2 regions of the Pseudomonas sp. NPDC089530 genome follow, and region 1 is predicted to be linked to the other one. Evidence: predicted binding sites of a transcription regulator. Region 1 holds the regulator's gene; the other holds the start of a gene.
The links. The regulator FliA, encoded in region 1, starts transcription of late flagellar genes. The targets are predictions, from matches to a motif close to CTAAAGTTTNNNNNNNNNNNGCCGNTAA.
Positions count from the first base shown of each region.

Region 2: the regulator FliA is predicted to act here: its motif matches at 2,480-2,507, upstream of ACQKQA_RS14505 (methyl-accepting chemotaxis protein).

Region 1 covers NZ_JBNNVU010000069.1:22,644-27,292, reverse strand. Annotated here, with positions in the region: gene ACQKQA_RS22190 (protein phosphatase CheZ) at 1-744, opposite strand, end outside; gene ACQKQA_RS22185 (chemotaxis response regulator CheY) at 776-1,147, opposite strand; gene fliA (RNA polymerase sigma factor FliA) at 1,307-2,047, opposite strand; gene fleN (flagellar synthesis regulator FleN) at 2,044-2,874, opposite strand; gene flhF (flagellar biosynthesis protein FlhF) at 2,993-4,318, opposite strand; gene flhA (flagellar biosynthesis protein FlhA) at 4,330-4,649, opposite strand, start outside.
Region 2 covers NZ_JBNNVU010000032.1:32,286-36,934, forward strand. Annotated here, with positions in the region: gene ACQKQA_RS14495 (MFS transporter) at 1-1,299, opposite strand, end outside; gene dapF (diaminopimelate epimerase) at 1,612-2,406, shown strand; gene ACQKQA_RS14505 (methyl-accepting chemotaxis protein) at 2,576-4,198, shown strand; gene ACQKQA_RS14510 (polysaccharide deacetylase family protein) at 4,393-4,649, shown strand, end outside.

The sequences.
Region 1 (4,649 bases):
GGATACAACGTCTTCACGTTTATCGGCATGAATCTGCGGACCTTCACCCTTGGCCAGATGTTTTTGCGGATCTTTTTCAGCGAGGATCGCCGCGCGGTCATGTTCGATACCGGCAAAACGATCGACCTGACTGGCCATCAGGACCAGTTTGAGCAGATTGCTCTCGACTTCGGTGACCAACTGGGTCACGCGCTTGATCACCTGACCGGTCAGGTCCTGGTAGTCCTGCGCCAACAGAATGTCGTTGAGGTTGCTCGAGACCGCGCGCGTTTCCTGCTCGCTACGGGTCAGGAAACCATCCACGCGGCGGGCCAGATCGCGGAACTCTTCCGCGCCCAGTTCGCGGCGCATGAAACGTCCCCAGTCGGCGCTCAGGGCCTGGGCTTCGCTGCTCAGGCCGTTGACCAACGGGGTGGCGCTCTCTACCAGGTCCATGGTGCGGTTGGCCGCGGCCTCGGTCAGCCTGACCACATAGGACAGGCGCTCGGTGGCATCCGTGATCTGTGAAACTTCCTCGGCTTGCGGCATATGCGGGTCAATCTGAAAATTGACGATGGCGCTATGCAGCTCGCGGGTGAGCTTGCCGACTTCCCGGTACAGGCCGCGGTCACGGGTCTGGTTGAGCTCATGGATCAGTTGCACTGCTTCGCCGAACTTGCCCTTTTCAAGGCTGTCGACCAGTTCCACTGCATGTTTTTTCAGGGTCGATTCAAAATCGCCCAATGAAGATTCGTTGTGCTCCATAGCTCCCCCCGTGGCGGAATGGTTCCACGCATCAACCAATGCGTTCGAAGATCTTCTCGATCTTCTCTTTCAACGCCTGGGCCGTGAAGGGCTTGACCACGTAGCCGTTTACTCCGGCCTGGGCCGCTTCGATGATCTGTTCGCGCTTGGCTTCAGCGGTCACCATGAGTACCGGCAGGTGCTTGAGTTTTTCATCGGCGCGCACGTGGCGCAGCAGATCGATACCGGTCATGCCAGGCATGTTCCAGTCCGTTACCAGAAAGTCGATGCTCCCACTGTTGAGAACCGGAATGGCGGTGGTGCCATCGTCGGCCTCGACCGTGTTGGTGAACCCCAGGTCACGCAACAGGTTCTTGATGATCCGCCGCATCGTTGAGAAGTCATCAACGATGAGGATTTTCATGTTCTTGTCCAATTCGACCTCCAAGCAGTCTTAAACGCGTCCAGCACCTGGACGCGCCATTCAATCAATCAGGCAGAGCACTCAACGACTGCATGGAATACACGCCGCAAGACCGACAACCTCGTGCCAGTCTCGTCCGCAGTGTCCCCACACTGCCTGTCAGCGCGCTCGCCACTCCCCCAAACGCCCCCGCAAACGGGCCGCGCACTGGCTGTGTAACTGGCTGACCCGCGATTCGCTGACCCCCAGGACCTCACCGATTTCCTTGAGATTCAGCTCTTCGTCGTAGTACAGCGCCAAGACCAGTCGCTCACGCTCCGGCAAATTGGCAATCGCATCCGCCAGCGCAGCCTGGAAACGTTCGTCCTCCAGGTCGCGCGACGGCTCGAGATGAGCACTCGCGCCATCCTCATGCAGCCCTTCATGCTCGCCGTCCTGCAACAGGTCGTCGAAGCTGAACAGGCGACTGCCCAAGGTGTCGTTCAAAATCCCGTAATAATCATCGAGACTCAATTGAAGTTCGGCCGCAACTTCATGATCTTTAGCGTCGCGACCGGTTTTAGCTTCAATTGCGCGGATCGCGTCACTCACCATCCGGGTATTGCGATGCACCGAACGCGGCGCCCAGTCACCTTTACGCACCTCGTCGAGCATCGCCCCACGGATACGGATACCCGCGTAGGTCTCGAAACTCGCGCCCTTGCTCGCGTCGTACTTGGTCGACACTTCGAGCAGGCCGATCATCCCGGCCTGGATCAGGTCCTCGACCTGGACGCTGGCCGGCAAGCGCGCCAGCAGGTGATAGGCAATACGCTTGACCAGCGGCGCATAGCGCTCGATCAGTTCGTACTGGCTGTCACGTGCCGACTTGCGGTAAAGATTGAAGCCGCTGGCGCTCATAGCACCGGTCCCGCTGTTTGATGCACGAGTCGCTCGACGAAAAATTCCAGATGCCCACGTGGGTTGGCCGGCAATGGCCAGGTATCGACTTTCTGTGCAATGGCCTTGAAGGCCAGCGCGCACTTCGAACGGGGAAACGCCTCATAGACCGCACGCTGCTTTTGCACGGCCTTGCGCACGCATTCGTCGTAAGGCACGGCGCCGACGTATTGTAGAGCCACGTCCAGGAAGCGATCAGTGACCTTGGTCAACTTGGCGAACAGGTTGCGACCTTCCTGGGGGCTCTGCGCCATGTTGGCGAGCACGCGGAAGCGGTTCATGCCGTAATCGCGATTGAGCAGCTTGATCAGCGCGTAGGCATCGGTGATCGAGGTCGGCTCGTCGCAGACCACCAGCAGCACTTCCTGGGCGGCGCGGACAAAACTGACTACCGAGTCACCGATACCCGCAGCGGTGTCGATCACCAGTACGTCGAGGTTGTCGCCGATATCGCTGAAGGCCTGGATCAGACCGGCATGCTGCGCCGGGCTCAGGTGCACCATGCTCTGGGTGCCGGACGCCGCCGGCACGATACGGATGCCGCCCGGCCCCTGCAGCAGCACGTCGCGCAGCTCGCAGCGGCCTTCGATGACATCGGCAAGGGTCCGTTTGGGCGTCAGACCCAGCAGGACGTCGACGTTCGCCAGCCCCAGGTCGGCGTCCAGCAGCATGACGCGCCGACCGAGCTCCGCTAGGGCCAGGGACAAGTTCACTGACACGTTAGTCTTGCCGACGCCACCTTTGCCGCCGGTCACCGCGATCACCTGTACGGGATGCATGCTGCCCATGTTCTTTCTTTACCTTGTCTTACTTAGACGGGGCCACATAACTGGCTGCGCGTTCACCAACGGAACAATGCCTGGCAGACCATCGATGTAGGTACATTGCAATCTTTTCATGAATCCCTCAGCCCACCCGTTTGGCCGGGTTGTGGTAGAGGTCAGCGAACATGTCGGCCATGGCTTCTTCGCTGGGTTCTTCCTGCATCTGCACGCTCACCGCACGACTGACCAGCTGGTGCCGGCGCGGCAAGTGCAGATCGTCTGGAATCCGTGGGCCATCGGTCAGATAGGCAACGGGGAGTTCGTGACTGATCGCCAGGCTCAGCACCTCACCAAGGCTGGCGGTTTCATCCAGTTTAGTCAGGATGCAGCCGGCCAGCCCGCAACGCTTGTAGCTGTGGTATGCGGCGGTTAGAACCTGTTTCTGGCTGGTGGTTGCCAAGACCAGATAATTTTTTGCGCGGATCCCGCGACCGGCCAGGCTTTCCAGCTGCATGCGCAGGGCCGGGTCGCTGGCTTGCAGACCGGCAGTATCGATCAGCACCACGCGCTTGCGCAGCAGCGGATCGAGGGCCTGGGCCAGGGACTGGCCCGGGTCGACATGGGTCACCGAGACATTGAGGATGCGGCCCAGGGTCTTGAGCTGCTCCTGGGCGCCGATGCGGTAGCTGTCCATGCTCACCAGCGCGATGTTCTGTGCGCCGTACTTGAGAACGTAGCGGGCCGCCAGCTTGGCCAGGGTGGTGGTCTTGCCCATGCCGGCGGGGCCGACCATGGCGATCACACCGCCCTCTTCCAGCGGCTCGGCTTCCGGGATCACGATCATCCGCGCCAGGTGGGCCAGCAGCATGCGCCAGGCCTGGCGAGGCTCGTCGATGTCCGTGATCAGCGCCAGCAGGTCGCGGGCCAGCGGACCGGACAGGCCGATACGCTGCAGGCGCCGCCAGAGGTTGGCCTGCTCGGGCCGGCTGCCTTGCAACTGGCTCCAGGCCAGGGAACCGAGCTGGACTTCCAGCAGCTCGCGCAGGCCATTGAGTTCGAAACGCATCGAGTCGAATGCCCGCGGATCGACGGCGGCCGGCGCGGCGACGACCGGGGCCGGACGCTGCGGCTCACTGAAGGTGGGTTCGATCAGCGGCTCGGCGGCGGTCAGCGGCAGGCCGGCGAACAGCTGGCGATTGGTGTTGGCATTGGTGTCGCCATCGCCACGCAGGCTCAGCTCGGCCTGGGCGGTGACGATGCGCGATTGAGTCTTGCGCAGCTCGTCCTCGAGCTCCATGTTCGGCACCCGGGGCGCCAGGGCCGACAGCTTGTAATCCAGGGCAGCCGTCAGTTCGACACCGCCGGCGATGCGGCGGTTGCCAATGATGGCGGCGTCGGCGCCCAGCTCATCACGAACCAGCTTCATGGCCTGACGCATATCGGCGGCGAAAAAACGCTTAACTTGCATAACCCACTACCTCAGCCGTTGGGCCCTACTGTCGCAACGATGGTCACTTGCTTGTTGTCGGGAATTTCCTGATAGGCCAACACGTGCAAGCCCGGGACCGCCAGGCGCCCGAAGCGCGAGAGCATCGCGCGAACCGGACCGGCTACCAGCAGAATCACCGGTTGACCTTGCATTTCCTGGCGCTGCGCGGCTTCGATCAACGAACGCTGCAGCTTCTCAGCCATGCTTGGCTCCAGCAGAACGCCCTCTTCCGAGCCTTGTCCTGCCTTCTGCAGACTATTGAGCAAGATTTGTTCCAACCTTGGTTCCAAGGTGATCACAGGCAGCTCAG
Region 2 (4,649 bases), on a different contig from region 1:
GCCGATCAGCCCGCCGAGGTTCTGGCAGATGCCGAACAGCACCGAGAAGCTCACCAGGTTGCGCGGGTTGGTCAGCACGTTGCGCGTGCCCAGGACCATGGTCGGGCCGAGGAAGAAGGTCCCGCCGAAGGCCAGCAAAAACTGGCTGAAGTACATGTTGGCCGGGCGCGTGAGGTTGGTGGAAAAACTATCCATCACCGAACCCACGGCCATCAGCGCCAGGGAGACAACCAGCGGCATCAACAGGTGCGAGGGGTTGATGGTCAGGGCGCTGGTGGCCAGGCCCGCGATGCTGCCCAGCAGCATCACCCCGTACAGCAGGCGCATCTGCTGGCTGCTCATGTTCAGGGCCTGGAGAAAACCCACGGCGCCGGTGGACTGCTCGGACAGCACCATGCGGATCAGGATCACCGCCAGGGCCAGGCGGATCGCCGCCCCGCTGCCCAGCCAGCGGGTCATCAGCATCGGGTTGCTGCGGTTATGTTCGATGCACAGCCCGGTGAGGATCAGCACGATGGAGCCGGCGCTGGCGTAGCCGATCCACGGCGCCTCCAGCCACCAGTCGATGCGCCCCAGGGACAGCACGGCGCACAGCAGCGCAACACCGCTGGCGAGGATGGCGAAGGTCAGGAAGTCGAGTTTTTCGAAGGTACGGAAGCGGTCCCCCGGCGGCAGCTTGAGCATGAACACGCAGCCCAGGGAGGCCAGCGCCAGCCCCAGCTCGAACAGGTACAGGCCGCGCCATTCGGCGATCTGCAGCAGGTCTTCGGAAAACAGCCGGGCCAGGGGCAAGGCCAGTTGCGAGGCGCCCAGCCCCAACACCAGGGCCTTCATCCGCCACTTCGCCGGGAACGCCTGGACCATGTAGTACAGGCCCAGGGAACTCAGGGCCGCGCCGACCATGCCGTGGGCCGCGCGCACGGCGATGGCCGAACTCAGGTCGTTGACGAACAGGTGGCCGAAGGTCACCAGGGCATAGAGCACCAAGAACACTTCGGTAAAGGCGCGCAGGCCGAACTGCTGACGAAACTTCACCAGCAGCAGGTTCATCGACACGTTGGTCATCACGTAGGCCGCCGGCAGCCAGGCCATTTCCGCGGTGGTGGCGCCCAGCGCCCCTTGCAGGTAAGGCAGGTTGGCGATCACCAGCGAGTTGCCGAGACCGCCGGTAAGCGCCACCAGCAGGCCGACCAGGGCATAGGCCATCCGCTTGTGCGTCGGGTGCAACGGCGTCGAGGGCGAGCCGGGCAAGCTGGGCTTTTCGTGGGGTTGCCAGTTGCGCGGGGCGTATTGATCCATTCGGTGGCCTTGTTCCGTATCCGCTCAGGTTGCGGACGCTCAGAGATATTCCGGGCTGCCCGGCAGTTTGCCGGAAAACCCCGGGGCCCAGGCAAGCTCCGGGCGCGGTTGCTAAACATTTTCAGACGCCAGCCTGGGGCATTCTCTGCAGGGCGAGCTTGCTCGCGATAGCGGCGGGCCTGGTGGGGCGCCGTGCCTGTATCGCCAGTCAGCTGGCTCCTGGCGATCGATTCCCCGACGTCGCACTTACCCTTGGCGCCTCGGCCCCTCTAGAATCAGCCCTCCCCTTGCGCTCCAGCCGCGGAGACTTTCATGCCCCTGCCTTTTCAGAAGCTGCATGCCAACGGCGACGACTTCATGCTGGTCGATGCCCGCGGCCGCGCCGACCCAATCACCGGCGAACTGGCCAGGGCCCTGGGCGACCGCCATCGCGGGGTCGGTTTCAACCAACTGGTGGTGCTCGGCGATTGCCCGGAGACGGCGGCGCAACTGACCTTCTGGAACGCCGATGGTTCCAGCCTGGACACCTGCGGCAGCGCGACCCGGGGCGCGGCCGACCTGCTGCTGCGGGAAAGCGGCGAACCCTCGGTGCGCGTGAAAACCGCCCGCGGCATCCAGCACTGCACGCGCCTGGACGATCGCTCGGTGGCGGTCGAGATGGGCCTGCCGCAGTTCGCCTGGCAACAGATTCCCCTGGCCCAGCCCCTGGATACCCTGGCCTTGCCGCTGGCGGGCGAGCCGGCGGCGTGCAGCATGGGCAATCCGCATTGCACGTTTTTCGTCGACGACCTGGAGCGCGTCGACGTGGCGAAACTCGGCCCGCAGATCGAGGCTCATCCGCTGTTTCCACAGAAGACCAATGTGCATTTCGTACAGGTGCTCGACCGCCAGACCATTCGCCTGCGCATCTGGGAACGCAACGGCGCCATCCCCCTGGGCTCCGGCTCATGCTCCTGCGGCGCGGCGGTCAACGGCATCCGCCGCGGGCTGCTGGACAGCCCGGTGCGGGTGCTGTGCGACGGCGGCCCGGTCACCGTCAGCTGGGACGGCGTGGGCAAGGTGCGGCTGGCCGGCAGCGTGGAGCGGGTGTTCAGCGGGGTAATCTGATGGCGCCTGGGTGGACCCCATCGCGAGCAAGCTCGCTCCTACAGGGAGGCGCCGGAAATATTTTCTTACACCTCTACAGATTTTTCACGTTCTGAAGATAAGAGTGATATCGAGACGACAGGGAGTCGAATTGTATTTCGCTGTATCACTCCAATCTGCAGGTGCTCGTATGGTGACAAGAAACGTGAAACTGACTTCCAGGGCGCTGCTGAGCTTCGGCGCCATTTGTGTGTTGTTGATCGGTCTGGGGGGACTGGCACTGTGGAAAATGGGACAGATTCACGATGCGGCCCTGGACCTTCAGTCCAACTGGCTGCCCAGCATCAGGCAAGCCTCGAAAATCGAATCCGCGACCTTGCGGGTGCGCCTGGAAGCGTTGCACTACGTCACCGAAAGCACGACTCAGAAAGGCGCTTCGCTGGATAAGCTGGGCACCCTGAAAAACACCCTGGCCCAGGCCATCAAGGACTACGAACCGCTGGTGTCCAGCAGCGAGGAAAAGGCCACCTACGAACAGGTCAAGCGCGCCGCCCAGGACTACCTGGACAAACTGGCGGTCCTGCTCGATGCCAGCAAGCGCTACACCGTGGAGCAAGCCAGCGACTACATCAACCAGGTCACGGTGCCTCTGGCCAACAGCCTGCAGACCTCGATCGAAGCCCTGATCAAAATCAACGAGACCGGCGCCGACCATTCCGCGACCCAGGCCGGCGAGCAGTTCAGCTATGGCCTGACCCTGACCTCGATCATCATCGTGCTGGCGATTGCCCTGACCGTACTGATTGCCGTGCTGTTTACCCGCAGCATCATCGGCCCGGTGCAAGCGCTGCTGGCCACCACCCGGAAAATCGCCGAAGGCGACCTGCGCACCCAGGTCGAGGTCAGCGGCCAGGACGAACTGACCGAGTTGCAGACCGCCACCCAGGCCATGCTCGACAGCTTGAAGTCGACCATCCGCCACATCGCCGATTCCTCGACCCAACTGGCCTCGGCCGCCGAAGAGATGAGCGCCATCACCCGCGAGTCCAACGCCGGCATCCAGCAACAGAGCATGGAAACCGACCAGGCCGCCACCGCGGTCAACGAAATGACCGCGGCGGTGGAGGAAGTGGCGCGCAACGCGGTGTCCGCCTCGCAGTCGACCCAGGCCTCGGAACGTTCCGCCGGGCTCGGCAAGGAGCGGGTCGAACAGACCATCCACTCGATCGAGAAACTCACCCGTACCGTGGAAGGCACCCGCGTGGAAATGGCCGGCCTGGCCCAGCAGGCCCAGGACATCACCAAGGTCCTCGACGTGATCCGCGCCATCGCCGAGCAGACCAACCTGCTGGCCCTCAACGCCGCCATCGAAGCGGCCCGGGCCGGGGAACAGGGCCGTGGCTTCGCCGTGGTCGCCGACGAGGTGCGCGCCCTCGCCCACCGTACCCAGCTCTCGACCCAGGAGATCGAACAGATGATCCAGGGCATCCAGAGCGGTTCGAACCAGGCCATGCGCTCCATGCAGCAAAGCAGCGAGGACGCCAGCCAGACCCTGGCCATCGCCCATGAGGCCGGCAGCGCCATCGGCCACATCACCCAGGCCATCACCGACATCAACGAACGCAACCTGATGATCGCCACCGCCTCGGAGGAGCAGGCCCAGGTGGCGCGCTCGGTGGACCAGAACCTGATGAGCATCCGCGACCTGTCGCTGCAAAGCTCGTCCGCTGCCAGCCAGACCTCCATCGCCAGCAGCGAGCTGTCCTCCCTGGCGGTGGGCCTGAACAAGCTGGTGGCGCGCTTTTCCCTCTGACCGCCCCCAGGCGATCAAGCCGTTCAGGATCACGACGGCAAGGCGCTTTATCGATCAGCCGGTCTGGGCCGCCAGGCGCCCGGGCCGGGCTGGATTGATAAATTTTGTTTAAAGGTGATCTGGTTCCGAGGGGATTTTTCAAGGAAAGACCGGATGCCAGCCTATGGGCACTTTTTCCTCGAGGAGTGCCCCCAATGACCCGAACCCTCACCCCGCGCTGGCTCAAGCGCCTGCTCGCCCTGAGCCTGCTGGCGCCGACCCTGGCGTTCGCCCAGGAGCGCCCATGGCCGGACGGCGCGCAGCTGGTGCTGTCGTTTTCCATGCAGTTCGAGACCGGCGGCCAGCCGGAGGGCGCCGAAAGCCCGTTTTCCGGGAGCCCGCTGCCCAAGGGTTATCCGGACCTGCCGGCCACCACCTGGTTCGACTACGGCCACAAGGAAGGCCTGTGGCG